One region of the Tigheibacillus halophilus genome, then DNA from elsewhere that is predicted to be linked to it. Evidence: a T-box and tRNA genes for the amino acid it is inferred to sense, from the RefSeq annotation. Region 1 holds a T-box; the other holds one or more tRNA genes.
The links. A T-box is a leader RNA that pairs with one kind of tRNA and senses whether it is charged. The one in region 1 lies ahead of ACFSMW_RS15070 (valine--tRNA ligase), so its partner is inferred to be a tRNA-Val.
Positions count from the first base shown of each region.

Region 2: it encodes a tRNA-Val, which carries the amino acid that the T-box ahead of ACFSMW_RS15070 (valine--tRNA ligase) is inferred to sense. The anticodon was not compared.

Region 1 covers NZ_JBHUIZ010000014.1:85,808-100,997, forward strand. Annotated here, with positions in the region: gene ACFSMW_RS15055 (bifunctional folylpolyglutamate synthase/dihydrofolate synthase) at 1-1,001, opposite strand, end outside; gene ACFSMW_RS15060 (ATP-grasp domain-containing protein) at 1,182-2,090, shown strand; gene ACFSMW_RS15065 (ATP-grasp domain-containing protein) at 2,087-2,956, shown strand; gene ACFSMW_RS15070 (valine--tRNA ligase) at 3,092-5,734, opposite strand; T-box leader at 5,815-6,053, opposite strand; gene ACFSMW_RS15075 (hypothetical protein) at 6,247-6,435, shown strand; gene ACFSMW_RS15080 (hypothetical protein) at 6,403-7,437, opposite strand; gene ACFSMW_RS15085 (LysM peptidoglycan-binding domain-containing protein) at 7,509-8,825, opposite strand; gene hemL (glutamate-1-semialdehyde 2,1-aminomutase) at 8,974-10,263, opposite strand; gene hemB (porphobilinogen synthase) at 10,328-11,311, opposite strand; gene ACFSMW_RS15100 (uroporphyrinogen-III synthase) at 11,311-12,090, opposite strand; gene hemC (hydroxymethylbilane synthase) at 12,087-13,019, opposite strand; gene ACFSMW_RS15110 (cytochrome c biogenesis protein) at 13,064-13,879, opposite strand; gene hemA (glutamyl-tRNA reductase) at 13,907-15,190, opposite strand, start outside.
Region 2 covers NZ_JBHUIZ010000003.1:346,245-361,434, reverse strand. Annotated here, with positions in the region: gene ACFSMW_RS02330 (short chain dehydrogenase) at 1-434, shown strand, start outside; gene ACFSMW_RS02325 (DUF3189 family protein) at 683-1,195, opposite strand; gene ACFSMW_RS02320 (hypothetical protein) at 1,471-1,710, opposite strand; gene tatA (twin-arginine translocase TatA/TatE family subunit) at 2,102-2,284, shown strand; gene ACFSMW_RS02310 (hypothetical protein) at 2,539-2,994, opposite strand; gene ACFSMW_RS02305 (CBO0543 family protein) at 3,181-3,741, shown strand; gene sda (sporulation histidine kinase inhibitor Sda) at 3,911-4,036, shown strand; partial or broken gene ACFSMW_RS02295 (GNAT family N-acetyltransferase) at 4,131-4,508, opposite strand; gene ACFSMW_RS02290 (DUF3278 domain-containing protein) at 4,735-5,190, opposite strand; gene ACFSMW_RS02285 (helix-turn-helix transcriptional regulator) at 5,193-5,387, opposite strand; gene ACFSMW_RS02280 (SDR family NAD(P)-dependent oxidoreductase) at 5,681-6,646, opposite strand; gene ACFSMW_RS02275 (TetR/AcrR family transcriptional regulator) at 6,716-7,237, opposite strand; gene ACFSMW_RS02270 (NADP-dependent oxidoreductase) at 7,673-8,671, opposite strand; gene ACFSMW_RS02265 (ArsR/SmtB family transcription factor) at 8,713-9,048, opposite strand; gene ACFSMW_RS02260 (hypothetical protein) at 9,351-9,911, opposite strand; gene cspD (cold-shock protein CspD) at 10,191-10,391, opposite strand; tRNA gene ACFSMW_RS02250 (tRNA-Val) at 10,945-11,017, shown strand; gene ACFSMW_RS02245 (ABC transporter ATP-binding protein) at 11,223-12,953, shown strand; gene ACFSMW_RS02240 (ABC transporter ATP-binding protein) at 12,943-14,760, shown strand; gene ACFSMW_RS02235 (alpha/beta hydrolase) at 14,850-15,190, opposite strand, start outside.

The sequences.
Region 1 (15,190 bases):
TTACGTTGATATGGATAATTTTCTGCAACAGTGCGCAGGAAGGCTTTCATACCTGCTGGGTTATGCGCACTATCAACAATGATTTCCGGATGATTATAAACCTTTTCAAACCTGCCAGCTGCTGTACTGGAAGAGATTCCGCTAAGTGCCTTCCTCATATCTACAGGAAAATGCATGTCCCGCAAAAGAAGTGTCGCCATGATTGCAAGTGCTGCATTTTTTTCCTGATGTTCTCCAGCCATACGGAGCTGGACTTCCTTTTTAAATCCGGCACTTTCAAACAAGAAGCGGTGTATCCCTTTTTCTGGCAGGATTCGCTTATAGCAAAAATACTGATGTAAACAATAAAGTGCCGCATGCTTACTTGAAGCTTCTGTTTCAATGACTTCCATTGCAGTTTCTGGTAATTCACCTGCTACAACAGGAACTTTGTACTTGATAATTCCTGCTTTATGCGCTGCAATCTTGGCAACAGTATCACCTAGAAAAGCAGTATGATCCAGCGCGACATTCGTAATAATGGACAAAATTGGCGTGAAACAGTTCGTCGTATCTTCACGCCCCCCCATACCCGCTTCAATCAACGCAATATCCACATTGTCTGCAAAACAAAGAAAAGCAAGAACAGTTAAGATTTCAAAGGATGTAGGGGCCATGTCCTCTATATCCATTTTCTCAATGACAGGAAGCATATCCTGCAATAATCCAATAAAGGTTTCTTTACTGATTGGATCATCTTGAAGTTTGATATGTCCCCGCAATCCATGCATACTTGGAGAAGTGAATGAGCCTACAAGATAGTCATTATTTTTAAAAGCACTTTTTAAAAACTGGACGGTCGATCCTTTGCCATTTGTACCAGCAATATGGATACCACTTACTTTCCTTTCGGGATGTCCAAGTTCCATGAGTAATCGGCTGACTCTTTGCAGTCCTGGCTTGATTCCCAATTGTCCTCGTTCTCGTAAAAAATTTTCAGCATCCTTATATGTTTCAATCATGATCTTACACACCACTCTTTTAACTTTACTTAGTAAACCTGGTATTCTTTAGATATCGTAGATACTTCAGTTCCATTTCTATACAGTAAGGAATGGTTTTCACGCTTTCCTTACTGCTAAAAAAAGTATAGCATAATCAAGAAGAAGAAAACGCAAATATACAGTAAAGAAGGGATTCCAATGAAACCTAATGGATGGATTATATACAATGGCAGTTTAAAGGGAGGTTCATTTCTAGATTATGCAAGTATGCTTCAGGAAGCAATGATCCGGAAAAACAGCCAGGCAAAAATCATATCTAATACGGACCTGCCTGTACTTTTGCATCAAGAACAATTGGAACTGGTAAGTAAAAATACTTTTGCCAAACCCGATTATGTCCTTTTTGCAGACAAAGATATTTATTTGGCAAGGCAGCTGGAATGGATGGACCTGCAAGTATTCAATAAGGCTGAAACAATAGCCGTAAGTGATGATAAAATAGCAACGTACCAAAGATTGGCACGCGCCGGGCTTCCTATTCCGAAAACAATCGTTTCGCCGAAAGTGTTTCTTCAACATGATTTGGAAAAATTCTCCTATACTGAAGCGGTCATAAAAGAATTAGGCTTCCCTATGATTGTCAAAGAGGCATTCGGCTCATTTGGAGAACAGGTACATCTTATTCAAGAAAAATCAGGATTGCTGGATATAATACGCAGACTGCATGGCAAGCCGTTTATGTTCCAGGAGTTCATTCAGACAAGCTACGGAACAGACGTACGCCTCCAAGTTGTAGGAAATCGAGTAGTTGCGGCAATGAAACGAATTGCCAGGGACGATTTTCGAGCCAATGTCACTGCTGGCGCTTCGATGGAACCTTATCACCCGACATATACAGAAGAAAAACTGGCGGTTGCAGCAGCAAAAACGATTGATGCGGATTTTGCAGGGATCGATTTACTATTTGGTAAAACAAGCCCGGTTGTTTGCGAAATCAATTCAAATGCTCATATTAGGAATCTGCTTAATTGTACAGGGACCAATGCCGCAGATTTTATTGCAGATCATGTACTGCAATCAATACAGTCAGAAGGAGTTAGCCAATGAAAACCACAGGCTGGTTAATATACCGAAAAGACGATGCAGTTAAAAACGAATCGTTCATCCGCTGGTTTATGGAAGAGGCAAACAACCAAAACATCACATTACTGCTGATCCTTCGTGAGAATTTGGAAGTTGGTATTCATCACAACCGTTTTACCGCCAGCTATCAGCAAAAGACAATCCAAATCCCGACACTTGCCATCGTCAGAACCATTGAGCCCCAGCTAAATTTTATCCTGGAACAAATGGGGATACAGGTTTACAATTCATCCGAAATTTCCCGGATATGCAATCATAAAGGGTTGACTCATTTATATGTACAAATGCTAGGTATTCCAATGGTGGATACTATTTTCACCAAAACGGACTGTCTGACTGAAACTCCCCCCATTCCTTTTCCTTTAGTTGTCAAAGAAGTTGCTGGCAGAGGGGGCAAGCAGGTACATTTCCTCCCTGACCAACAAACTTGGCAGCATGTAACAATACAGCTTCCTCAGGGGGATGTGATCATTCAAAGCAGCGCTGATGTCCAGCCCGGGAGGGATATCCGCGTTTTTGTGGTTGGAAAGAAAATCATCGGAGCCGTCCTGCGTAAAAGCGATAATGATTTCAGAGCTAATTTCACACTTGGAGGTACTGCGGAGTGGTATGAACTAAGTCAAAGTGAAAAAGAAACGATACAAACGATCATCAATCATTTTGATTTCGGTATGGTGGGTATCGATTTTTTAATCGACCATACCGGCAGACTGCTCTTCAATGAAATGGAGGATGTTGTGGGGTCAAGGACGTTGAGTGAAGTCAGTGAGGTAAATATTCTTAAAGAATATATCAAATTGATCAAACACTCCCTAAAAATTGATAAATAAATTTCAATCAATATGCAAAAGGAATATACAACCTTTTTTCTTTTTTATTTAAAATTGTTGTCCAATATAAAAGTTTTGATACGATAAAAAACAGACTGTCCCAAAGGATTTCCCTGTTGGAAACAGTCTGTCTCGTCATCTTTCCTGCAATTCAATCAGCCGTGCTTTCACTTTCGCTTGTTTTTCAAGATAATCTTTTTCTTTCCGTTTTTCTTCCTCTACCACTGCATCTGGTGCTTTGTTAACAAATCCTTGATTACCAAGCTTCTTTTGAACACGACTGACTTCTGCAGTCCATTTGTCCAGTTCTTTTTGAAGTCTTGCTATTTCCTTGTCAAAATCGATTAGACCTTCCAGCGGGATAAAGATTTCTGCTCCTGTTACTACCGAAGTCATCGCCTTTTCCGGCACATTAACATTCGCAGCGATTGTCAAACTTTCTGCATTGCAAAACCGGTCGAGATAAATATGCTCTTCTTGCAGTTCTTCAACGATTTCTTCGTTTTCTGCCTGGATAAGAAGCGGAATTTTTTTAGACATCGGTGTATCGACTTCAGCTCTGATATTGCGCACTGATTTAATGATCGCAACCAACCGTTTCATTTCTTTCGCAGCTTTTTCATCATGGTAGTGCGCTTTGAATGCAGGCCAATTAGCAATAGTGATTGAGGGACCTTCATGCGGCAGCTGCTGCCATATTTCCTCTGTAATATATGGCATGAACGGGTGCAGCATGCGCAAACTATGATCAAGTACATAGGCCAGAACGGACCTGGTTGTTTGCTTCTGTTGTTCATCCTCCCCATATAAAGGCAATTTGGCCATTTCTATATACCAATCACAAAAATCATCCCAAATAAAGTTGTACAAATGACGTCCGGCTTCACCAAAATCGTATTTATTGGCATGCTTTGTGACGTTTTCAATCGTTTCATTCAAACGAGTGAGGATCCATTTATCAGCAAGCGTTTTGGGCTGGGATAAGTCAATGTCATCGTATGTGAAATCAGCCATATTCATTAGGCAGAAGCGTGAAGCATTCCAGACCTTATTAGCGAAATTCCAAATAGACTCCACTTTCTCCCAATAAAAACGCAGATCCTGACCTGGTGTGGAGCCGGTAAGCAAGAAATAGCGTAACGAATCCGCCCCGTATTTATCAATGACATCCATCGGGTCGACACCATTGCCAAGCGATTTACTCATCTTCCTTCCTTCCGCATCGCGGATCAGACCATGAATAAGCACATCTTTAAACGGTCTTCTGCCAGTGAATTCCTTGGACTGGAATATCATTCTCGATACCCAGAAGGTCAGAATATCGTAACCTGTCACTAATACATTTGTTGGGAAATAGCGTTTGAAATCAGCAGATTCTTCATCCGGCCAGCCCATCGTTGAAAATGGCCATAAAGCAGAAGAGAACCATGTATCAAGTACATCTTCATCTTGCTCCCAGTTTTCTATATCAGCTGGTGCAGTGTGCCCGACGTAAATTTGTCCTGTTTCCTTATGATACCAAGCAGGTATACGATGTCCCCACCAAAGCTGACGGGAAATACACCAATCACGAATGTTTTCCATCCAAAATTCATAATTATGTTCAAATCTTTCCGGAACAAAGTGTACTTTGTCTTCTCCCTTTTGCATCTCTAATGCTTGTTTTGCCAATGGTTTCATATCAACAAACCATTGTGTAGAGAGATATGGTTCAACTACTGCTCCACTGCGTTCGGAATGACCGACTTGATGCACGTGATCCTCGATTTCAAAAAGAACACCCATGTCCTGCAAATCTTTCACAATTTGCTTGCGGCATTCGAAACGGTCCAACCCTTCATATTTTCCGGCGTTTTCATTCATTGTGCCATCCTCATGCATGACCAAAACGCGTGCTAAATCATGGCGATTGCCTACTTCAAAGTCATTGGGGTCATGAGCCGGTGTAATTTTCACTGCACCAGAACCGAATGCCATATCAACGTATCTATCGGCAACGATTTCGATTTCTCTCCCCACAATCGGTAAAATGACTTTCTTCCCAATCAAGTGCTGATACCTTTCATCATTCGGATGGACAGCAACAGCTGTATCACCAAGCATTGTCTCCGGCCTGGTTGTGGCGATATCTATCGTTTCATTACTGTCTTTGATCGGGTAATGCATATGATAAAATTTCCCCTGGACTTCTTTGTATATAACTTCAATATCAGATATTGCAGTCTTCGTCTGAGGATCCCAGTTAATGATATATTCCCCGCGGTAGATCAGCCCTTTATTATAAAGGGTGACGAAAACTTCACGGACTGCTTGGGAAAGCCCTTCGTCCAACGTGAAGCGCTCTCTGGAATAATCAAGTCCGAGACCTAACTTTTCCCACTGTTTACGAATGAAAGCAGAATAATCTTTTTTCCATTCCCAGGCAGTTTTCAAAAAATTCTCTCGTCCTAAATCATAACGTGATTGACCTTGTTCCCTTAATTTCGCTTCTACTTTCGCCTGTGTTGCGATTCCAGCATGATCCATACCAGGCAGCCACAGAACATCATAGCCCTGCATTCGCTTCATACGGGCAATAGTATCCTGAATAGCCGTATCCCACGCATGCCCCAAATGCAATTTGCCTGTGACATTGGGAGGTGGAATCACAATTGAATATGGTTGCTTATCAGGATTCCCGGTTGCTTCAAAAAATTTCCCTTCCACCCAGAAGTGGTACCAATTTTTTTCAACGGTCTGTGGGTTGTATTTACTCGGAAGCGACTTATTTTCTTCCATCAGAACTCCTCCTCGACAATTTCGAAAGAACCAGCAATTTCAGGTGAACCGAATATGCAGAAAAGGCCTTTTCGTCCTGTAAAAAGGACGAAAAGACCTATAACTTTTCGCGGTACCACCTTTATTTGCCAGCATTTCGCTTGCACGCTTGAATTGATAACGGTCAGTGACCGGCTTTGCTTACACTTGGCGACACCAATTTCAGCAAAACTGCATCAAGGGCGACCTTCCAGTCAATGTTCCCAGGAGACTTCCACCAATTTCTGTCCCCTTCTCTGTATGGTTCATGAACTGTACTCTTCCCTATCATTGCATTTGAATGTTAATCTCATTTTAACGAATCAATTTACCAAAAGCAATAAATTTGTTAGGGATAACAGTGTTTTAATATATTCGCCAGATTCCTTATAAAAAATACACACATATTTGCACAAACTGCCCTGTCTGGTACATAGGATATATAAAACGGTCTTGCTAACTTTATGCTGGGCCTATCAAAAAGGATGATCGATATGGCGAGATATTACCGTTACAGATTGCCCCCTTGGGCCAGAAGATGCCTGATTATCGCGGAAGGCTGCACATTGCCAATCATGATTTTTCAGCTTATACGGACCATCTTCTTCCCAACAACTTTCGATGTGCTGCTTCTTGGTGTCTTTATCGGATTATTCGTTGCCTTCCAATTGAGGTGGATTTGATGAATCATCCGCTGAATCAGCAACTGCATGCTGTTCATCCATAAAGTGCTTGAGTGCTGTTCCGAAAAGTAATGGCCGGGCTAAATGCTGCAATTCCTGCACTTTCGAAGTCATGGAAAGACAGCTGGTTTTATCGACATAAGACCGAATCAACTGAAAATAATCATTCGGGTTCAACAGATGAATGAGCAGCATCTGACACTGTACGATATCCAGTTCATTTCTTTCCATGTAAGCAGCGAAACCTTCCAGAAATGAGTGCGGATCCGGATGATAATGCTGTGAAACTTCACCGAAATATACACTTAGATCAGCAACAGGACTGTCAAAAGAAGCACTTTCCCAATTTAAAAAGTAAACATATTTACCGCAATATATATGTTCCGGCAGTAATTTACCATGGCTTAAACTGCTTTGCCAATTAATTGTTTCATCGAGATGCTCCAACAAATCTTCAAGTATGGAATCATTCACTTCCATGCTGGCCCTCACTTGATGATATTGCGTGCATGCTAGCAATTCAAAAGGTGACATATATCTTTGATTTTCAAAAACAGTAATATATGCCTCCATTTTTTCCTTACATTTACGGCAAAACTTCAAATATTTTTGCAAGCTGTTTTTCATTTTTTCAGTCTTTAATTGTACCTTCTGCTCTGTTTTCACATGCATTTGTGCGAGTTCCTCTAAAACGCGGCGCGTGTCATGTACATTTTCATTCATTTCCAACCACGGTTGTACGTAATAGATATCATCTTGAACAAGTGTAAAAAGCTGGCCATCTTTATTCAAATATACTGGCAGAACCGTATGAATCCCCGTATGGTATGCTTGTCTGAATACCTGTTCCCAAATTTGGACAGTAGCTGGAGTCAACCGGCTCTTTTTCAATGCGAAATCTCCTGCGTCTGTACTTATTTTATATAGACGGTTTCCAATAGGCTCCACATGGTTATATACCAGATTGTAGCCAGCCAGAGCCCTCTTTGTATTCGTGTTCATATAAACTGATCACCACCTAAAAATATACCCCCTTGTTTGCTTACAAGGGGATATCAGTGTGCGTTTTTTGTTTAATGATCTTTTTTTCGCATGGGAATATACAGCAGCTGCCCCGGAGAGATATTTTCACTGTCCAGACTGTTCCTCTTTATGATATGCATGGAAGTAAGCTGATATCTTTCTGCAATGGATTCAAGCGTGTCTTTATCCTGCACGATACATAGTTTCATCTTCGTGAATTGGTCTCCTTCATCTTCTTCTCTGGATTGAAACATATCTGACAAATAACTGATATCTGCTTGCGATGCTTCCGTTTCCTCGGAATTTTCTTCCCCAGCTGCGGTCTGTTCCTCTTCCTTGTTAAGTGGCACCCTGTCAGGGTGCAAAGAGGAGGATTCTGCAGAAACATCAAAAACATTCGATGTTTCATAGGATTCATATGCCGGCGGATCACTGTAAACGGCTGATGATTCATTTGATTCATGCCCGCTTGATTCCGACTCCTGCTGTTTACCAAAAAATTCATCAAAACTCTGCGATTTTGTCCACTTCCATCTTCCATCAGATGATTCTTTCGATTCTTTCGTTTCTTCGAATGAAGTAGTATCTTTGTTTTCTGTCGCCTCAGTTTGCTCTTCTGGTAAAGATTCGTTTTCTGTTACAAACTCGGTTTGTTCAAACGGCTCTTCCCGTTCACTTGAGTAAGATTCGATGGACGCTTCATACTCCGATGATACTCGTTCAGTCGAGTATGATTCAATGGACTCTTCATACGTTGATGATTCACCATCGTTTACATGTTCAGAATGCGCCGTCAGTCCTTCGTTCACTCTCTCTCCCATCTCTGCTGTCGTGGATTCCGAACTTTCCTTTTCTTTCTTCAATTCGACACTGAAGCTATCCCATTCCTCCGTCTCCTGTTCAGTATCTCCACCTGAGTCCGGGCTTCTCTCGCTGTTTGAAATACCATGAATAGCAATATCAGCTGTCACAACTAGCTGGGCCGGATCAGGCAAAGTATAATCGAAGGATTCGATATTTACTGCCACATCATTCAAATCTGCAATCCGATATAATGGAACAGATATTTCAACGGGAAATTGATGCGAGAACATAGCAAAACCATTCTCATCTGCCTCGACAGAATCAATATAACGTAACGCTTGCTTTTCGAACGACGGTTGCATTTGTTCCACAACAGAATTGTCCACTGACCTATATTCTCCATGCAAGGCAATCACTCCCCTGATGGAAATATAATCGCCGTATGTTTGAATGGAAATTTCCGGCTCCAGTGAAATACCGGTTATTTCTGAAACCTGTTGATGATCTTCGAAATAAACAGACTCTCGTAAATCAAATTGAAATACAGATTCTCCGTTATTCAAGCTAGTTCACCCCTTTATCACATGCATTAACCCATTCTTTCATGTCAACATTATCTATATGAGTCCTTCCTGAAGGATATGCTTATCAGTGAATAATTTGGATACGAATGACGCAAAAAAAACCAGTCAGAAGACTGGCTTTTAAAAATCACTTCTCTATTTTTGAAAATGCTTTCCTGATTGCTGCAACAGTTTTTTCGATGTCTTCATCAGTATGTGCTAAGGACAGGAACAGACCTTCGAATTGTGAAGGAGGAAGGAATATGCCTTCTTCAATCATAGCGCGATAATATTGTGCGAAATAATTGAGATTGGACTGCTGTGCGGTAGCAAAGTTTGTAACAGGCACATCTGAGAAGAAAACACCGAACATGGATCCTGCCCGATTGACCTGCAATGGAATGCCAAACTCTTGTGAAGCTTGTCGATATCCTTCTTCCAGGCGATCTATTTTTTGGCTTATTTCATCATATGAAGAGGCTTTAACAGCTTTTAAAGTTTCATATCCAGCAGTCATAGCCAGTGGATTTCCCGATAGTGTTCCGGCTTGATAAATCGGTCCTGCCGGCGCTATTTTTTCCATAATCTGTCTCTTACCACCAAAAGCACCTACAGGCAGTCCGCCTCCGATCACTTTCCCAAGACATGTCAAATCTGGAGTGACATCAAAATATCCTTGTGCACAATGATAATCTACTCGAAATCCTGTCATCACTTCATCGAAAATCAGCAAAGAACCATGTTTATCAGCTAACTTACGTAATTGCTGCAAAAATCCCTCTTTGGGCGGAATGACTCCCATATTGCCGCAGACCGGCTCGGCGATAATGCCAGCAATATCTTCACCAAATTTCTCGAACGCTGCTGTCACAGCTTGTATATCGTTAAAAGGAACAGTGATGGTATGCTGCGCTACCGATTCAGGTACACCAGGGCTGTCCGGGAGGCCAAGTGTTGCCACACCTGACCCTGCTTTGATCAGCAGTGAATCACCATGGCCATGGTAACTTCCTTCAAACTTCAGGATTTTATTTCTTCCTGTATACCCGCGGGCAAGCCGTAATGCACTCATCGTCGCTTCTGTCCCTGAATTTACCATCCTTATCATTTCTATTGAAGGTACACGGTCGATAACGAATTCCGCCAATTTGTTTTCAATCAAAGTTGATGCGCCAAAGCTGGTTCCTTTTATTGCCGCTTCGCCTAGTTCAGCCACCACTTTATCGTCTGCGTGACCTAATATGAGGGGGCCCCAGCTCAATACATAGTCAATATATTCATTGCCATCAATGTCTGTAATTTTTGATCCTTTTCCGTGATCCATGAAAATCGGATCCATGTCCACTGATTTAAACGCTCGGACAGGAGAATTCACACCGCCAGGCATCAAATTGACTGCCTCTTTGTATGCATCGATTGATTCATCAAATTTTTTCATTCATTTATCACTCCAAACAACTTTTTTGAAAAACGATTACTAACCATCCAAATAGCTTTTATGTTTAATCTTCCTTCAGCCATTTGCATACATCTTTTGCAAAATAAGTGATAATCAATTCACAGCCGGCCCGCTTCATGGACAGTAAAGTTTCCATAACCATTTTTTTCTCGTCAATCCAACCATTCCGTGCAGCTGCTTTAACCATGGCATATTCACCACTGACATTATAACCCACTACAGGTATGTGGCAAAGATTGCGCACATCACGGACAATATCCAAGTACGACATAGTTGGCTTAACAATTAAAAAATCAGCGCCTTCTGCTATGTCCGTCTCAGCCTCCCGAAGCGCCTCTTCACGGTTCGCAGGATCCATCTGATATGATTTTCTATCTCCAAATTGCGGAGTACTGTCTGCGGCATCACGGAAAGGACCATAAAAAGCGGAAGCATATTTTACTGCATAAGACATGATTGGGATATTTTGAAAACCGGCTTCATCCAGTGCTTGTCGAATTACTGTCACAAAACCATCCATCATATTAGACGGTGCAATAATATCCGCCCCGGATCTTGCCTGGGAAACGGCTGTTTTAGCAAGAAGTTTCAATGATTCATCATTATCCACATCATGTTGATGGATAACTCCACAATGACCGTGAGATGTATATTCGCATAGACAGGTATCTGCAACGACAAGTAATGCCGGAGCTATTTTTTTAATCAGCCTTGTCGCCTCTTGAATAATACCCTTATCAGCAAACGCCCCGCTGCCTATTTCATCTTTGTCACTAATGACGCCAAACAATATGACAGATTTGATTCCCAGCCGGACAACTTCTTCTATTTCTTCTTGAAGGAGGTCAAGAGAAAGTTGATACACACCCGGCATAGACGGCACCTCATATTTGACGTTTTTTCCTTCGGATACAAAAATCGGATAAATGAAGTCCTCTGGCCGCAAATGATTTTCTCTGACCATCGACCGCATCGCTGCAGAAACTCGCAATCGGCGGTGTCTTTTAAAATCTGGTAGTTTGTCCATCATATATCATTCCTTTTTTCATGATAATCTTCCATGCAGGCAATCATTCCTTCTATCGTATACTCGCTTGGCACAAGTACATCTCTAAAACCCGCGGATAAAGCTTTCTGTCTTGTTGTATTTCCAATGCAAACGCAAGTAGCATTTATATTTTGCCTAAGTGGTTCATCAGCAAGCTTCTCGTATGCAGCGACTGCCGAAGGACTGGTAAAAGTGAGAAAATCAATTGGTTTGTGCTGCAATATATCGTTGAGCAATGCTTTTGACCGATCAGCAGCGATGGTCTCGTAAACTTCCAACATATCGTATGCCACTTTTTTTTTAGCCAGCTGCTTTGGCAGAATCATCCTGGACAAATTGCCGCGCACAAGCAGAGCTTTGCCGCTAATTTTAAATCGGTCCAAAAATTGTTCAGCCATATGGTCCGCATCATATATTGTAGGTATGAAATCGGCCCTGCGCCCCCCGTATTTCCGAAGTGACTTTTCCGTCTTATGACCGACAACTGCAATTTTAACATGACCGAAAGAGGAAGCAGGAATATGGTACAGCTCAATTAGTTCATAGAAATGTTTCACTCCGTTAGCACTTGTGAAAAATATCCATTCGTAGGCAGCAAGCTGTCTCAGTCGCCTTTCATTTTCCCTAGATGCCTCGCAGGAAATTTGCAGTAAAGGTACTTCAATCGGCAGGCCGCCATGAGCGCGTATCTTTTCTGAAAATGTTTTTCCCTGTTCTTTTTCCCGGGTGACAAGTATACGAGCTTGTTGCAGTGTCATGATTCATTCATATCCTCTTTCACTTCATCTACTATATCTTTAGCGCCCCGGGCAATTAATTTTCTTGCTGCATCCTGGCCAACCTTTTCCGGGTTTCTGCCACGAACTGTTTCGCGCAGGATCGTCTTACCATCGGGAGTTCCGACAAGTGCATTCAACACAACCTCTCCCTGTTCCTGATAAGCGAACCCGCCAATAGGGATTTGACATCCACCTTCTAATATCCTGAGGAAAGTACGTTCAGCAAGCACTGTTGCTGCTGTATGCTCATCGTGGATAGCAGAAAGCAAATCAACTAACTCTTTGTCCTCGGACCTGGATTCAATTGCTAAAGCACCTTGGCCCACAGCTGGAACGCATAAGTCGGCATCGAGATATTCGGTGATGATATCTTCGCTCATACCGACTCTTTTCATCCCGGAAACAGCCAGGATGATGGCATCGTAGTCTTCCTCGTGCAATTTATTGATACGTGTTTCAATATTACCACGTATCCATTTGATTTCCAGGTCGGGTCTTGCAGCAAGTATCTGTGCACCCCGTCTCAAACTGCTCGTACCCACCAAAGCTCCCTTTGGCAGCTCGGCTAGTTTTTTGCCACTTTTAGAAAGCAGGGCATCTCGGTGATCCTCCCGTTGAGGGATGCATGAGATAGTCAGTCCTTCCGGCAGTTCGGCAGGCATATCTTTCATACTGTGAACAGCAAAATCAATTTCCTTATCATACATCGCCTTCTCGATTTCTTTGACAAAAAGACCTTTCCCTCCTACTTTTGATAAAGTCACGTCGAGAATCTTGTCACCCTTTGTAACTATTTTTTTGATTTCGAACGGGTTCTCAACGCCCGCTTCCTTCAACTTTGCAATCACCCATTTAGTTTGAGTCATAGCTAAGTTGCTTTGTCTTGACCCAACTCTGATTGTACGCATCCTCATCCTCCTAGAAGTAATAATCGTTTAACTGACTGATAGGTTTACACTGAAAAGTGAAAATTTGACAGTACTGAAAATAAGAAAAAGTTGACGAGCAATATCAGAAACGCCGCGATATTGAAAATGACCAGCGATTTCCCATAATAGCCACTAACTAGCCGCAAAATAAGATAGAATACATATACAAACAAAACGAATATCGATCCGATCGTTTTTAAATCAAACCAATAAAATACTGCTCCTGAATCATAAGCCCAAGCAAGTCCTAACAAAAGCCCAATCAACAACATAGGCACACCAATAGTTATCGCCTGAAAAGAAAGTTGATCCAGTTGAGCTAAATTACCGAATCGCTTCAGCCACCTCCAGCCTTTTTTACCTTTCAGCAAACGATACTGCAACATATACATCACGGAAAAAATGAACGCTAGTGTGAAAAATCCGTAGGAAATGATTGCTGCTGCAATATGAGCTACCAGAATTTCATTGACAAAATTGACGACTGAAGTATTCATTTGCTCCCTGGCTGCAGTGACAGTATAAAGCAGCAAAATAAGAAACCCGAATATATTCGTAAACAAGACGATAAAATGGATGCGGAAAAGCCTGTTGATGATTAGCGAAAAAGCGATCAGTATCCAACTGTATATAAATAAGCTATCTGTTAATGTGCCGATTGGAAAAGCTTGGTGGACGATCATCTGCTTGCATAAAAAAACGGTTTGCATTATCCAAACCATACAAAGAAACCAAAAGGCAAATTGCTTTGCCTTTCGATTATGTTGTATAAAATCTATGAAATAGCCGATAAGGCTGAATGCATACATAAGCAGAATGCCTTCATAAAATAATTTCATGATAAACACCCCAGCATCTCTTCCTGATTAGTTGACGGGAAAACCGTCAATGGAAGGAACAGCTGTCTTTTTTGTTTGATCGAATATAGTCTGTTTTTTTTCAGCTGCTTGTGTTTGCTTGTTTTTTTCATCCTGCAGTTCATCTTCAATTCCGAAGATATGGACTAACAATGATAATTTGTCTTCTGCATGATCCAAAGCAGCCATTTCTTTTGCCTGTGTTATAGGTGTTTTCAGCAGCTGATTAATGATACTCTTCGTGTGCTTGCTGAGTACTTTTTTCTCGCGGTCAGTCAAATCAGGCATTTTTCTTTCTATACTCTGCATTGTATCAGCTTGGATCTTCAACGCCTTTTTCCGCAAAGCAGTAATAACAGGAACAACGCCAAGCATCTTGACCCATTCATTGAAAGATGCAATTTCTTTTCCGATGGATGCCTCGATTTGCTCAGCAGCTTGTTTTCGTGCAGCAAGATTTTCATCCACTATATGCTGCAAGTCATCGATATCGTATAAAAACACATTTTCCAATTCGTTGATGGCCGGATCAGCATCCCTTGGAACCGCGATATCGACGATACACAAAGGACGTCCTTTTCTTTGCTTCATGACAGGCAGCAGATCGGCTTTTTCCAATACAGTATGGGAAGAGCCAGTCGAGCTGATCAATATGTCCGCATGCAGCAGTGAATCATCTAGTTTTTCAAAAGGTGCTGCTTTTGCCTGAAACTGCTTGGCAAGTTCTATCGCTTTTCGGTGTGTCCTATTGATGACAGTGATGTCCGATGCGCCAGACCCATGCAGATTTTTCGCAGTCAATTCGCCCATCTTACCGGCGCCTATGATTAAAACTCGCTTATTATCAATGCCTCCAAATATCTTTTTGGCCAATTCTACAGCAGCATAGCTTACAGAAACGGCACTTTCGCCAATGGCAGTTTCATGTTGCGCTTTTTTGCCAAACGTGATGGCTTGTTTGAATAATTCGTTGAAAATCGTTCCTGTCGTCTGCAATTTTTGCGCAGTCAAAAACGCTTGCTTCACTTGCCCTAATATCTGGGTTTCCCCAAGTACCATTGAATCCAATCCGCAAACCAAACGCAGCAGATGGGACACAGCATCATCATTCTCTTCAATCTGCAAATAAGGTGCAAAAACATTTTTTTCAATTTGAAACCAATTTTCCATAAATTGTTTCACATAATAACGTCCTGTATGAAGCTGGTCCACGACCGCAAAAATCTCTGTCCGGTTACAAGTGGACAAAATGACATTTTCCAAAATACTTTTTTGTTCTTTCAATGTCCGCAT
Region 2 (15,190 bases), on a different contig from region 1:
TAGATGCAGTCATCAGTGCGACAGGAAACGCCCATTTTGGACCTTTGGAAGAGATAACTCCAGAATTGAACGAAATCACCATTGAGAGCAAATTAAAAGGACAAATCAACCTTGTGTTACTTGGCATGAGTCATGTGAATGATGGAGGCAGCTTCACCTTAACTACAGGTGTCATCATGGATGAGCCCATTTACCAAGGCGCGTCTTCCGCTATGGCAAATGGTGCTGTAAAGGCCTTTGTAAAATCGGCAGCAACAGAAGCACCAAGAGGAATACGGCTTAACAGCGTCAGTCCAACTGTGTTTCAGGAATCACCGGAAAAGCTCCGTGAATTCTTTCCTGGATTTGAACCAGTTCCATTAAGTAAAGTTGCCTTGGCCTTTAGAAAAAGCGTGGAAGGTGTGCAGACCGGGAAAAGTTATGAAATTTATTAAGATGAACCTTAAACATGAATTCCAAAATGCAGACCCACCATCTAAAAAACCCAACTTCCTTTTTTGTCAAGAAGTTGGGTTTACTTACGTGGCAAGACTTTTAAGTGACTGCCCTCAACCACATCAGTTGTTATTTCATATCATTTGCAGGCTTCTTCTCCAGGACAGGATTCCGTCATATAACCCTGCAATATCGATGCTGTCTTCATGAATATTTTGCAGGTTCATTTTTTATTTGAACATGCTTCCTATTTATACATTTTATTTTCCAGGATAATCACACGCTCAGTGGAAGAATCTTTTGCAACTTGTTTCGTGTTTTCTACTAAACGGTAAATATTATCACAACATTGTTTCGCCCCTTTTACTAATAATGGTACACCTATAAAATCCATTTTTAGTCCTCTCGAGAAAAATCCTCCGAATGACATAACAATCGGAACGGTCGGGGATGTGTTGGAGAAAATAATTTTTTCATGATGATTAAATTTGCTTTGAAGTAATAAAGTCAATTCTTTTAATGCCGGAACAACAAGTTTGTTCCTCTTTCGTCCAATCGTATATACTTCGTTGCCGTCTTCATCTTTACCGTGAAAAATCAGTTTCCCAAAATCCTTTTTAGTCAGTTGATTAAAGTATCTTACATTTAATATTTCATCCGATGGCAGTGTTTTTTCGGATTGAGGCAGTTGTTTCAGGTGATATGCGGCAGCCAAAGCTGTAGTATGCGTCCCGCCATAGTCATTGTAAATATAAATCATTGGAAAACCACCCTTTGTCGTTTCATCTGTTTCTATTGTAAGTATTTAGACCGTTTCTATTCATTCCGCTATTTATTTAGTTTGATGTTATCCAGCACTAAAAAACCCTTGCCAAAAAAGCAAGGGGCAGATAGAAGCCTTCAAGGCTTATAGCATAGGGGTTACTGTTTTTGAAGGAGGATGAATAATGCTGCAGTATGCTTCGATTCAGAAGCTATATCTGCAAGTTATACATGTTAAGAAGCCAAGGCTGCCGGAGTTTTTGCCTTTAAAATTTATTGGGACTTATCCAACTCCGCTCCCTTGGTGGCTATACCCTTCGTGGTTAGTCGATATAGACCAATTACAACTGGATTAGTCTGAACCAGCCCTTCAGACAAAAGTTCTTTGAGTGCTTCTTGTACATCAGGGAGATCCCCTGATGCTTTCGGAAGTTGATTGGTAAGCTGTATCGGCGTCTGCCATTCAGTGGTTAAAGATATCAACACCACTCGTTGTTTTGGAGTCAACTCCATCCTTTTTCCTCCCTATCATTTGATCTTTATCAAAAAATACAATGGTCTTATCGTACCAAAATTCAAAAATAATGTTCTGTTTGCAAAACAACGCTATATTACTTTTATCACATTATGAGTCATTAAACAAAGAAAAAACTGCACTTATAAGAATACGCAAACACCTCTGCCAGTGTGAAGGTGTGATGACAGTATAGGCGCCCAGCCTTTACTTTAACCTGATATAAAAAAGAAGAAGCTTTGTGATGTATCTTCATATGAGGCAACACATCAGGCAGTAATAAAAAGTTCCACTACTGTTATAAATCTTGGTATATGCAAGAACTTTTCGTGGTAAAATTAGTGAAACAATACATGAAATATTTTCCACGTAATCCAAAGGAGGAGACCCATGCTCTCAAATATTGGCGTACCTGGACTCATATTGATTTTGATAGTTGCCCTGATTGTTTTTGGCCCAAGTAAACTTCCGGAGATTGGCAAATCTGTAGGACAAGCACTATCAGAGTTTAAAAAATCAGCACGGGAATTAATGAGTGATGAGGAAAAAAATAAAGATGATCATTCAAAATGAATTATCAACAATTTGAAATAGATAAGCTTGGTAAAAGTGATGTTTCACCGTCAAGTGCTTTGATTGCGGGAAGCTTGGTCGCTGAATTGCCTTCTATGAAGTATTAAGCTATGATCCATTAACAACCAGTAGATGAATAACTCTTTTATCAAGAACGATGGATGTATTAAATAAGACACAGCCCCACCTGTGTGAGTGCATTTTTTGAGACCGTACTCCCTTGAATAAGATCCTCCCAGCATTTATTAGTGGCATCACTTCTCCATTTTCCTAATCCATTTATAATATAAGATTACGCTCATAAGCAAAAAAGGATTAACAATCGCTGAATACCATGTATGCCACCAACCATAACTAAAGTAACCCCACGGTTCAGGCAACAAGGTAATTAGTTCATAAAATGTAATGACTAAAACCCATACAGCAACGTACATTATGCGCTTATATATCCCTTTCGCGAATGGATACCAATGAAGGAATATCATATTTACTGGAGGAATTAGCACGGTTATTGGAAGCAAATCCTTCCATTCAGGTTGTTCTCCAAAATACCAATATCCATGGTATTTCCCATCAATAATATGATCAACGAGCATTTGAAAAACCATTGTAAAAGTCCATATATGAATAATTTGATTTTTAGTAAGGCGTTGGTTTGTTGCAAAAGCTATGACATTAAAAACAACAATGGCAATAAGCATTCCGATCATTAGATAGTTTCCTTTTTATTCATATCTTCTTTCCCTTCTTCAAAAATATTCACCACAGTTCTTCATAATCTGCCTAAAAATAACTTCAGCTAATGAATCCCCCTCATAAAATACAAAGAAATTGCAAAAGCTAATAACATGTGTGAAAAACAAAAAGACTTGGATGTATACGGAGGCAGCTAAAGCATGTCATTTAAAGAAGGAATCGATCAGGTTGAAAAATCCTACCAAAAACTAATCGAAATGGATAAAATAATGTCCGATGCGGTGGTTAATGGATTTATGTTTACATGGCAATGGTGGTTCGGAATTGCACTATTTATTTTTCCTTGGATTATATGGTTGTTATTTCGAAAAAAGGCAAGTACAGGCAGACTTCTCTTTGCTGGGTTTATAACCATACTTTTATCATTGATGATTGACTTAATTGCTTTATCGCGCGGGCTCTGGTCATACCCGATGGTGTTTTCACCTATAGGGGCATTGCTATTTCTCCCCTATCATTTTTCCCTAACTCCAGTGGCGCTTATGTTTACTCTTCAAATCAAACCACATGCTAACGCACTTATCAAAGGAGCAATATTTGGTGCTATTGGAGCTTTCATAGCTATGAAGATTTTTGAAGAAATCGATTTTTATGATCCAAAAAAATGGCTTAGCATTTATGACTTTTTCATTTATTTATTTCTTTATCTTGTAGCGAATTGGTTCAGTAACATGGATAGTTTTAAAAAGGTGCAGCAGTAATAAAGGAAGGGAGATGATAGACTATCCCTTCCTTTATCTTCACCAATGAGAAGCACACTATCTTTTAAATTTTTTGCGTCAATTTATCAAAAGACCTTTTTGCTTTAACAATGTATCGAAATATTGTATCATAGCAAATATTTAGGACTGGATTATACACAGGAGGTACATGTCAGCAATGAAGAGCATGCCAGACAAATTACTTGTTCTTACATACAATAAAGCGAAAGAGCTGAAACTTGATAATGAATTTCTGTTGTTGCTGAAAAATGAAATATTAAACCGCTCTATTTAATGAGAACCCAACAAAATTGGCAAAAGACTATTTGTTAAAAGCTTAAATGGTTTTGTTACTTTACGCTCACTTCTAATCGCGCCCCATGCATGCGTCAAAAATTTTTCTTACCTACGATAAGCAAATCTCTCTTCATTCCATCTAAATCAGCAACTTCTGGTAAGTGAGCCCACTTCTCAAAACCAAAACTTGAAAACAGTTTAATACTTGGCTCATTATGCGCGAAGATAAATCCAGGTAAAGTATCAATCTCCAACTTGGGACAAGCCTCAATTACTTTGGCTAAGGTCTTTTTTCCAAGACCTTTACCTCTAGCGTATTCATTCAAATAAATACTGATTTCGGCAGTCCTATTATATGCTGGTCTGCCGTAGAAAGACTGAAAACTTACCCAGCCATAAATTTCACCTCCACATGCAACAGCCCATAAAGGTCTTTTGTTGGGAATATGGTCCTCAAACCAATCCAATCTATCGTTTCTGCCAAAATCTAAAATCCTCATAAAATAAGGCAGTCGGTTAATAAATTAGTAATCACATGTTAAACCCACAGTCAGTCAACATTCTTTGTAATTTTTGCCTAAATACGGAACCTGCTCCACACCGTTTCACCCTATAAATGAATACTATTGCTTTGCTTTTAAGCAATCACGTCCCGATGGTATTATCGATCCGCCAGTCGTAGTTCATAGCTATTTTTTACAGTAAATCTCTATTCTTTTTGAATGAACGCTTTAAAGAAATAAAGCTTGAAAAGAACCAAATTAAGCCAACGCTAAGTAGTAAGCCAATCATATTTAGCCATTCACTACGTACATCGGGAACTCCGCTCCAAATTATATACATCAATGCAAAAATAACGACAAAGCTGATAACCCTGACAAATATTACTTTCAGTTCTTTCTTAAATGCTTTTTCTGTTGCAACATCAGTGTATTCAATCCCAGACACAATATATCTTGCAGTGATGTAAAAAAGGAAAATGGCAATAGATGACAATAAAACAATTCCTGCATCCAAATTAAAAAAGGTGTTGCAGATCATCATGATAATAAGCGATATAACAAGGATTATTGCACCTTCTGAGTAGAAATACAACATCTTTTGTTGTTTATATTCATCATCAGGTAGTAAAAAACATATCCAGGATTTCATCTTTATTCAACCTCCCAAAATAATTCATCTAACGTTTTATTCAGTGCTTTTGCTAAAGCTATACAGAGGTTTAAACTCGGGTTATATTCCCCCTTCTCAATGAGTCCAATTGTCTGTCTAGTGGCACCAGCCTTTTGAGCTAATTCCTGCTGGTTCATAGATAATTTTATTCGTGTTATTTTCACGTTATTTTTCATCAAGTCACCTACAATAAGAAATATATATATAACAAATGTTAGTTATATATTACATTAAGTGTATCAAAAGTCAATATGGAGCTATCCATCGCATACAGGGAGAAATGATCGGGCTACTGTTTCTGAAAAGCCTGCACCTTTATTTAGAAAAAGAAAATATGTAACTTTGCCTCCTGTTCTACCTATCAATATGAAGTAGAAGGGTCCCCACAAATGGGAGGGCCCTTTTTCTTGGACTTATTCAAAAATCCCGTTGTTTTTGAAACAATTTCAGTTCTTTACTGATAACCTATTCAGTTTGATGTCATTTTTTTATTATGCATTAAGAATAGTAATGTTTCTTCAAGGCCTTTTTTGAAGGGAGTAGCTGGTACGGGGCCAATACGTTTTTCATATTTTTCCCCATTCAAAACAAATCCTTCTTTAGTAAGGTACATAATCTCCACCACTTCTCTCATAAACGGATCAAAAAACCCGATGAAACCAATAGCACTTTTATTTAGAGGGATAATCATCTTATGATTTCCAGTTACCTTACGGGCTATCTGAATAATTTCCTTCCCTGATATCATTCCTCCACCAGGTATATTCCAATTTTCTCCATAAGCATCGTCTTTTTCTGCGATATTTACAATCATCTTAGCTGCATCTGGTAAATATACATATTCCCGTGCCGTACTCATATTGCCAATAAAAATTGAAATCTTTTTAGCAGCCATCCCTTCTAACGTGGGCTGCAAATAGGAATTCTGGGAAGTAGCGCCATAATAATCCGGCAATCTTACAATTAATGCTTCTGCATTCTTCCATTTGTTACTAAATATTAATTTCTCAAATTCCACTCGTAATTTACCTTTTTTCGTATGTGGCTGTTTTGGATGATTTTCATCCCCTTTTGCGACTTGATGCCCGTAAACATAGATCCCATCTACAATAACAATCTTTGTCTTCAGCGTATCTGCTGCTTTCATTACACTTTCTCCAAGTAAATGAAGCTTTGCCTCCATCTCTTGATATTTAACGTTAGCACATTGGAATATAACGTCTGCGTCTTTTGCTGCGGCAATAATAGTTCGGTAATCAAATATATCGCCCAGTTGGTATGACAACCGTTGATCAAAATTGTGGTTCTCCATTAATGTTTTCAATTTACTTTCAGAACGCCCGAAAGCAATGACCTCTGCTTGTCTTTCCAGTAATTCCGAAACAATAGCCTGCCCAGTTCCACCAGTTGCTCCTAATACTATGGCAGTTTTCATCATCTCATCCCCTTTCAATTAGTGATTAATCAATAAATAAACTTGAGTGAAAAAACCGATGATAATTCGTCATCGGCTCTGTTCATCGTCAATAAGTTCAGGTAAATCCATAAAAAAGGAAATGTTACAGAGTATTCCCCTTGCCAAGAAGGTCGTGACTTCCCGATTCGCATTTGGAATTCCTGCAGCATGAAATCTTTCCAGCGTATAACTTTTAATACGGGATAAGCCTCTCCTCATAGATTGTTGTACTGCCTCTTCTGTCACTGAAAAACCTATGACCTGTAATGAAATTTCATTGGGGTTTGATTCAGACAATTCTTCATATGCGGCAACCATATTGGTGACCAGATGGTCTGGGGCAGCCTCTACATTTTCAAAAGTTTGAAGGATTCGTTCAAATGCTCTATCTAACGCTGCAATAAACAACTCTTCTTTTGTTTTAAAAAATTTAAAGACATAAGGTTGAGATATGCCCGCTTTTTCTGCAATGAGCGCAGTAGTTGTATTATAATAACCTCTTTTCGCAAAAACTTCCAAACCCGCCTCGAGAATGTCTTCTTTACGATTTTCCTTTTTTGGTCTAACCATGCATAAACACCTGCTCACAGTTAATTATTGATTGATCAATTACATAATAACTGACTCTAATATCTAATTCAAGTGTTATACTTTAAATTTTTAGGGAAAAGCTTGTAAAATGAAAAGGATTTTATTATTTGCTGAGGCGTCATGACCCCCCGCCATAGAAACTTCCCCAAACGCTTTTATTTTTTATAATTGATGGACCCCCTTAATTTCCATAAATTGGAACGAATAATATCTTTGTCAGACCGCACATTGAATCGTCCCCGCGATCCCCTCGTGTGGTCTGTCTATTTGTATATTAAAAGCGCCAAGTTAACTGGCAGGCATGGAAATCCTGGGACAGAAGCACATTAAATACCTGTATCTTAAAGGGAGCCACATATAATCATGAAAAAGAAATTTGGAAAGTAAGGATATATTTTTTTGCTTCGTTTACAACTATCTGATTTTTAATATTAATTTTCCTTTTGCTTTTCCTGACTCTGAATATTCCATCGCTTTTTGGGCGTCTTCAAAAGGAAATACGCTATCAATTATAGGTTTTATCTTACCAGTCTCAACAAAATTTGCGATTATACGCAATTGCTCTCCACTTGGCTTCATAAACAAAAATGTATATTGAACATTATGCTTTCTTTCAAGCGCAGTAACTTTATGACTTGCCGCTGAAAACAACAACGTTTTTAAAAATCCGGAACCATATTCTTTACCAAAACGAGCATTCGGTAATCCCGAAACGGAAACAATTTTTCCGCCACTTTTTATCACTTTAAACGATTTTTCGAGTGCCCTGCCCCCAAGTGTATCAAATGCCGCATCATAGTTTTTCAATATCTCTTCAAATTTTTCTGTTTTGTAATTTATAATTTCATCTGCACCAAGAGATTTAACTAAATTTGTACCAGCTTCACTGGCAGTCGTAGCGACAGTGGCACCCATTAATTTGGCCAGTTGAATAGCGAAGGTACCGACACCACCCGCCCCAGCTTGAATGAGAATTTTTTGCCCCTTTTGTAGTTGCAAAATGTCTTTTAAGGCTTGGTAAGATGTTAGCCCAACCAGCGGGATCGATGCTGCTTCTGGAAAACTCAAATTTTTAGGTTTTAAGGCGATATCATTTTCATGAATAGCAATGTATTCAGCAAAAGTACCGATTCTACTCTTACGTGGGCGTCCGTATATGTCGTCACCAACTTTAAAACGAGTCACTTTTGCACCAACCTTCGCCACAACACCAGAAAAGTCATTTCCTAAGATAAGAGGCATTTTATATTTGATTAACAATTTCACTTTCCCATCGCGTATCTTAAAATCAACAGGGTTAATACTAGCTGCATGAATTTCTGCGAGTACCTCATATTCACCAATTTCAGGTGTGGCTACTTCTGCCAAACGCATTGGAACTTTCCCATACCGATCAATCACCATTGCTCTCATAGTCTATACCTCCAGATAATGTATGTTTACACGCCATCAATTCAATAAAAATTCTGCATAAACTTATCAATATCCAATACAAGCGTCCTTAATAAACCTAATTCTGTACGTACATTAATATAATAAAAGTTTTTTGTCCCTTCCTTACGCATTAAAATAACACCAGCATCTCGTAAGACCTTCAGATGATGGGATACAGCAGGACGAGAAAGATGTGTTTGTTCAGTGATTTCACCCACACGCAATCCTGTTTGGCAATCCGTCCCCATCAGAACTAGCAAGATCGATTGACGGGTTTCATCACCAATTGCCAATAGTACTTTTTGGCAATTCATAAAATCCTCTTTGATCATTTTTAGTTGGTCCTGTTTATTCATTCAGTAAAACACCTCCAACGATTAGTTTAATCGTTTAATTTGATGAACCTAGTTACTGAATACAACAATATACGATTGTTATGTTAGGTGCAATATGGAGAAAGCAAATCGAGACGAATATATATTAGAGCGAAGAATCCTCATTAACCTTACAGTGGGCTGAAGAATTGCACTGCCATCTTTATTCAAGTCTAATAGATAGCGTCACAGTGGATCATGCTCTTATGTGAGGCACGGTGAAGGGCATCTTATATTTGGAGTACGTTCTAAAAAATCATTTAATTTTTATTTTGCGGGATACTTTATTCGTCATTTGTACAGTAGTATATATCTTTAAGGAAGATTATATTGTCTTTAAGTTCTTCTAATTCAGCATTTTTCGTAATACCCTCGAAAAACCCATGAGCAACACTAGCACCCTTTATAATTTCTTGTAAAAAAGGATTCTTTTGTAAAGCATAACTTTTTGAAGTTCCTTTTGCATAAGATCGGTCGTGCACTGTTAAAATAAAAAAATCACTCTTTTTATCCATGCTAAGTTCGTACGGAGAATCGAATATAAAAGTTAAGCGCTCGGCGCCTTCACAGCAACTTCGAGTCAGGGCCAGTAATTCAACCCAAGTGGAAATGACGTCAGCAGTTTCATGTTCCAAATCTAAAATAGGTGTTTCTCCGTTGCGCAATAAAACGACCCCTGGAACGAATCCAGTATGGTTATCCTTCAAATGGGACTCCGTATACTTTTTTGCATTAATATTGCTGAGCGATACAATATATTTTTCTGGACGCCTCGTATAATCACTGGGTAAATCATCATCCAACAGTAACGTTGAAATGAGCGTATTTGTATGTACAGTAATCATTATGTGAAGCCCTCCTTTTTGAGTTTATCTCTTCAAATATGCTGAAAACAACTACTGCAAGAATTAAGTGCCAAATGGGTCGGTACCGCCTTAGCAAGGGCTCTTTTTATTATTAAACAATTGTGCGCTTTAATAGAATAAATGGGATATATCTCAATCTCAACATGACTGAATTGCCGTTGAACTGACACCCCATTTGTCTATGGCATTCGGCCAAATAAATTTATTTAAAACAAAAATAAAAAGCCCTTCCGTTACGGAAGAACTTTTTATCATAAATTAAGATTTAACAACGTTAGTTGCTTGTGGTCCACGGTTACCTTCTTCGATATCGAAAGAGACATGTTGACCTTCTTCTAAAGTTTTGAAACCATCGCCTTGAATTGCTGAGAAGTGTACGAATACATCGTCTCCACCTTCAACTTCGATGAAACCGAAACCTTTGTCTGCGTTAAACCATTTAACTGAACCTGTGTTCATATGAAATTCCTCCATTGTGCATAGAAGCACGTTTATTCCTTTGGTTGTTCTGATAATAATTCAAGACGATGATAAACATTTTAAGTTATGACATAGATCCTGTATTGCTAACACGAACAATTAAGTAACTTTAGTATAACATATATCAATTTAAAAAGATACTGTTCTTTTTGCATTCACAGAAATTCCTCTTATACGATTATTGCAACCAACAACGCAAGCCCCGATGTTCTTTCAATTGCTTGCATAAATGTACATGACCATACATATTCATTTCATGCTTATAATGGCGCTTTGTACGTGTTTCCATGATGTAAGATGGGTCAGCATTTAGAGAGAACGCGCTAATTTTCCAAAAGAGCAGCTGTGGGAAATGGAACAGCATTTTTCCCCTTGTGCCACGAAAACGGTGAACCCTCCCATCCATCAAGTATTGCACCTGATGGAAACGTTTTTCGAAACATCGATAAGTGTTTGGGGAAAATATTTTCAAATTGTTATTGACTTATAAGCAAAATCTGCCTATAATAAATTGTGTTGGACAACTACATACGATTCCGTAGCTCAGCTGGGAGAGCGCTACCTTGACAGGGTAGAGGTCGTTGGTTCGAGCCCAATCGGAATCATCTTGATATAAAGCGACTCTTGAACATTTCAGGAGTCGCTTTATTGGTCTATGAAGATTTTTTTGCCCACATTGTTAACAAGTGGTTATCAATACTGCCCCCCTAAATGTTTCTAGTCTCGAATCAATCTTTTGGTATCACCTTTAAAATTAGCTTATAATTAATAACAAATGAAAGGTCCTGCTGACAACTTGGGGGGTTCCGCGTGAAACATGTGCTTGCTTTTTTGCGTCCATATAGATTACACATGACCATCGCATTCAGTCTGACGATGGTCGAATTGCTCGTTGAGCTACTTCTGCCCTTCTTTCTTGGGAAAATGATTGATGCCGGGGTCGTCCATCAGGATATCAATAATATTCTGATGTGGGGCAGCATCATGATCGGGATGGCGTTTCTTGCGTTTATCGCCGGTATCATCAATTCCTTCTATGCATCACACACAAGCTATGGTTTTTCGTATGACATTCGGAAAAAATTATTTGAAAAGGTGCAATCTTTTTCTGTAGCCAATTTGAATATGTTTCCTACTTCCGGCCTTGTTACACGATTTACCAATGATGTCCGACAAGTGCAAAATACGATTTTCATGGTGTTGCGCATCATGTCTAAGGCTCCGCTGCTTGTTATCGGCGGTGTCGTCATGGCTTTCATCGTCAATGTGAAGCTTGCATCCATTTTTATTATCACGGTACCTTTATTGATTATATTTTTGTTATGGATATTCAAGAAAGCATCCGGTTATTTTGATAACCTCCAGCATAAAGTTGATAACGTCAACATGGTAATGCAGGAAAATTTGGCTGGCATGCGCCTGATCAAGGCATTTTTCCGGCGTAACCATGAAGAAAAACGATTTGTAAAAGCCAATCGGCAACTGGCAGACGTCACGAGCCATACGGTCCGTTTTGTGGAATCTTCTATGCCTGTGTTGCTTTTTATCATGAATGTAAGCTTGCTGTTCATCTTATGGTTTGGGCACAAGCAATCCATAGCAGGAACAATTGCTGTTGGTGACGTGGTAGCTGTCATTAACTATGCAATGCGTGTATCGATGTCCATTTCCATGTTCACCTTTATCATTATGGGATTTTCTCGGGCCAAGGCATCTGCAGAACGAATCAACCACGTGCTCAGCTCGAATAGGGATATACTGGATGCAGAATATGCCGACGAAAAGCTACATATTCAACATGGACAAATTGCGTTTCATCATGTGACATTTGCTTATTCCAAATCAACCAAACACGTGCTGCATGACTTGAGCTTTACCATCGAAGGAAAAGAAAAAATTGCTATTATCGGTGCGACTGGCGCCGGTAAGACATCACTTTTTCAATTGATCCCCCATTTATATGAGCCAATGAAGGGAATCATTGAAATTGATGATAAACAAATTAACGATTTTAAATTGAAGCATTTACGCAGGGCAATTGGGTATGTACCACAATCTCCCCTCTTGTTCACCGGCAGCGTAGCAGATAATATTGCGTGGGGGAAAAACTTTGCCAGCAAAGAAGAAATTATACAAGCTGCCAAGGATGCTCAAATTCATGAAACGATTCTTGAACTGCCTAACCAGTATGAAACCCGAATCGGGCAAAAGGGAGTCAATTTGTCGGGTGGGCAAAAGCAGCGTATTTCGATTGCACGTGCACTGATCCGCAAGCCCAAAATACTGATGCTTGATGACAGTACAAGCGCATTGGACCTTACAACAGAATCGAGACTCTTAAAAGCTATCGAAAAATACCATTGTACGACATTGATCATTACACAAAAAGTTTCAACGGCCATTCGCTCAGACAGGATATTTCTGTTAGATGAAGGCAAGCTGAGTGCTCAGGGCACACATGAACAGTTACTGGAAAAATCACCGCTTTATCGAGAGATAGCTGCCTCACAGCTGGGAGAGGAGCATATGCATGCTGAGTGATAAACTGAAAGCGCCCTTTCAATACGACAAAATTGCTGTAGAAGAAATTGCTGTGCAGAAAAAACGCGCAAAAGACACCAAGGGAACGGTCAAACGCCTGAGTGGATATTTAACCAAACAAAAGGGCTGGCTTACATTGGTAATACTTATGGTTATCAGCAGTACAGTACTTGGATTGTTGGGACCCTATTTAATCGGAAGCGCTATAGACCAATTTATCGTGACAAAAGAAACGAAAGGTCTCGCTGTTTTGATCATTTGGCTGATTTCCATCTATTTGGGCAATTCGCTAGCCATTTTCTTACAGAACTATTGGATGGTAGGCATTGCTCAGAACACAGTGTATACATTGCGGGAGCAACTGTTCAAACAATTCCACCTTCTTCCAATCGCTTATTTTGACAAGCGACAACATGGTGAATTGATGAGTCGCGTAACCAATGATATCGACAATGTCAATAACACTTTGAATCAGTCGGTCATCCAAATTATTTCCAGTGTGCTTACATTAGTCGGAACGCTTGCTGTCATGCTTACGCTTAGCCCGCTGCTGACACTTGTCACAGCGGTCATCATCCCTGTCATGCTTGTGTCCATCCGTTGGATCACAAATCGGACGGGTCCATTATTCAAACTGTTGCAAAGCCACATTGGAGAGATGAACGGTTACGTAGAAGAAATTGTTTCCGGCCAGCACGTTGTCAAGGCATTTTCTCAAGAAGACCGGGTGTTGAGTGAATTTGACGAACGCAACAGCCGTTTACGCCATGCAGGCTTCTGGGCCCAAACCATCTCGGGGTGTATTCCCAAGGTGATGAATATGCTCAATTTCTTAAGTTTCGGGCTGATTGCTCTGGTCGGCGGTTTGTTGGCCATTAAAGGTATTGTAACGGTCGGGATCATTGTCATTTTCACCGAATACGCCAGACAGTTCACCAGACCCCTGAATGAACTGTCCAACCAATTCAACATCCTTCTCTCTGCTATCGCAGGTGCGGAACGTGTTTTTCAAGTCATTGATGAAACTCAGGAAGAAACCGACGAAACGAACGCGATGGAAATGACAAAAACGAATGGCAAAATTGAATTTGAGAATGTTGGATTTGCATATGAAAAAACTCCGATTTTAAAAGGTATCAGCTTTACCGCTCATCCAGGTGAATCAATTGCCTTTGTCGGACACACTGGTGCTGGAAAAACAACCATCATCAATCTGATTGCCCGATTCTACAATTATGATTCGGGAAAAATAACGCTTGATGGCAGGGATTTAAAACAAATCACAAGGAAAAGCTTGCGCAGCCACCTTGGTTTTGTGCTCCAGGATTCTTTTCTTTTCCACGACACAGTAAGGGAGAATATTCGTTATGGCCGATTGCATGCGACGGATAAGGAAGTAATCAATGCAGCAAAACAAGCTAATGCCCATCATTTCATCATGCAGCTGCCAAAAGGTTATGATACAGTTTTAGATCAGGAAAACAGCGGAATCAGCCAGGGACAGCGGCAGCTTCTGGCAATTGCAAGAGCTTTTATCGCCGAGCCAGAAATACTGATTTTAGATGAAGCGACGAGCAATATTGATACCATAACGGAATTGCATATCCAGGAAGCATTGCAAAAATTGATGGTTGGCAGAACAAGTTTCATTATCGCTCACAGATTGAACACGATCCAGCAGGCAGATAAAATTATCATGATGGCCCACGGAAAGATAGTGGAACAAGGCAGCCATCAAGAATTACTGGAAAGAAAAGGCGATTATTATGAACTTTACCATAGCCAGCTCCAGGAATCGGCAGGATAACATAAAACACACAATAACCGAACAAAGCGTGATGCCAAACAAGGTGGTTTGGCATCACGCTTTGTTAATTCTGCTCGGGATCGCCTCCCTCACTTCTTCAAAGCATCTATAAATGAAATACATTTTTCGGCGATCAATGCTTTATCATGATCAAGCGTGGCCACATGATAACTATTATCAAGCATAATCAAAGCACGATTTTTAGATTGAATCGAATCAAAGATATCCCTGGAATTCTCCGGAGGAACGACATGATCCTCCACGGACGAGAAAACCATTGCAGGTGCAGTGATTTTACCTAGATCTTTTTTCACCATTTCAGTTAGTTTGATGATTTCTCCCATCGATCTCACTGGTGTTTTTTCGTAAGCCAATTCTTTGATCCCGCGCTGCTTAATATCTGAACCGATTCCTGCAATGAATCTTGTAT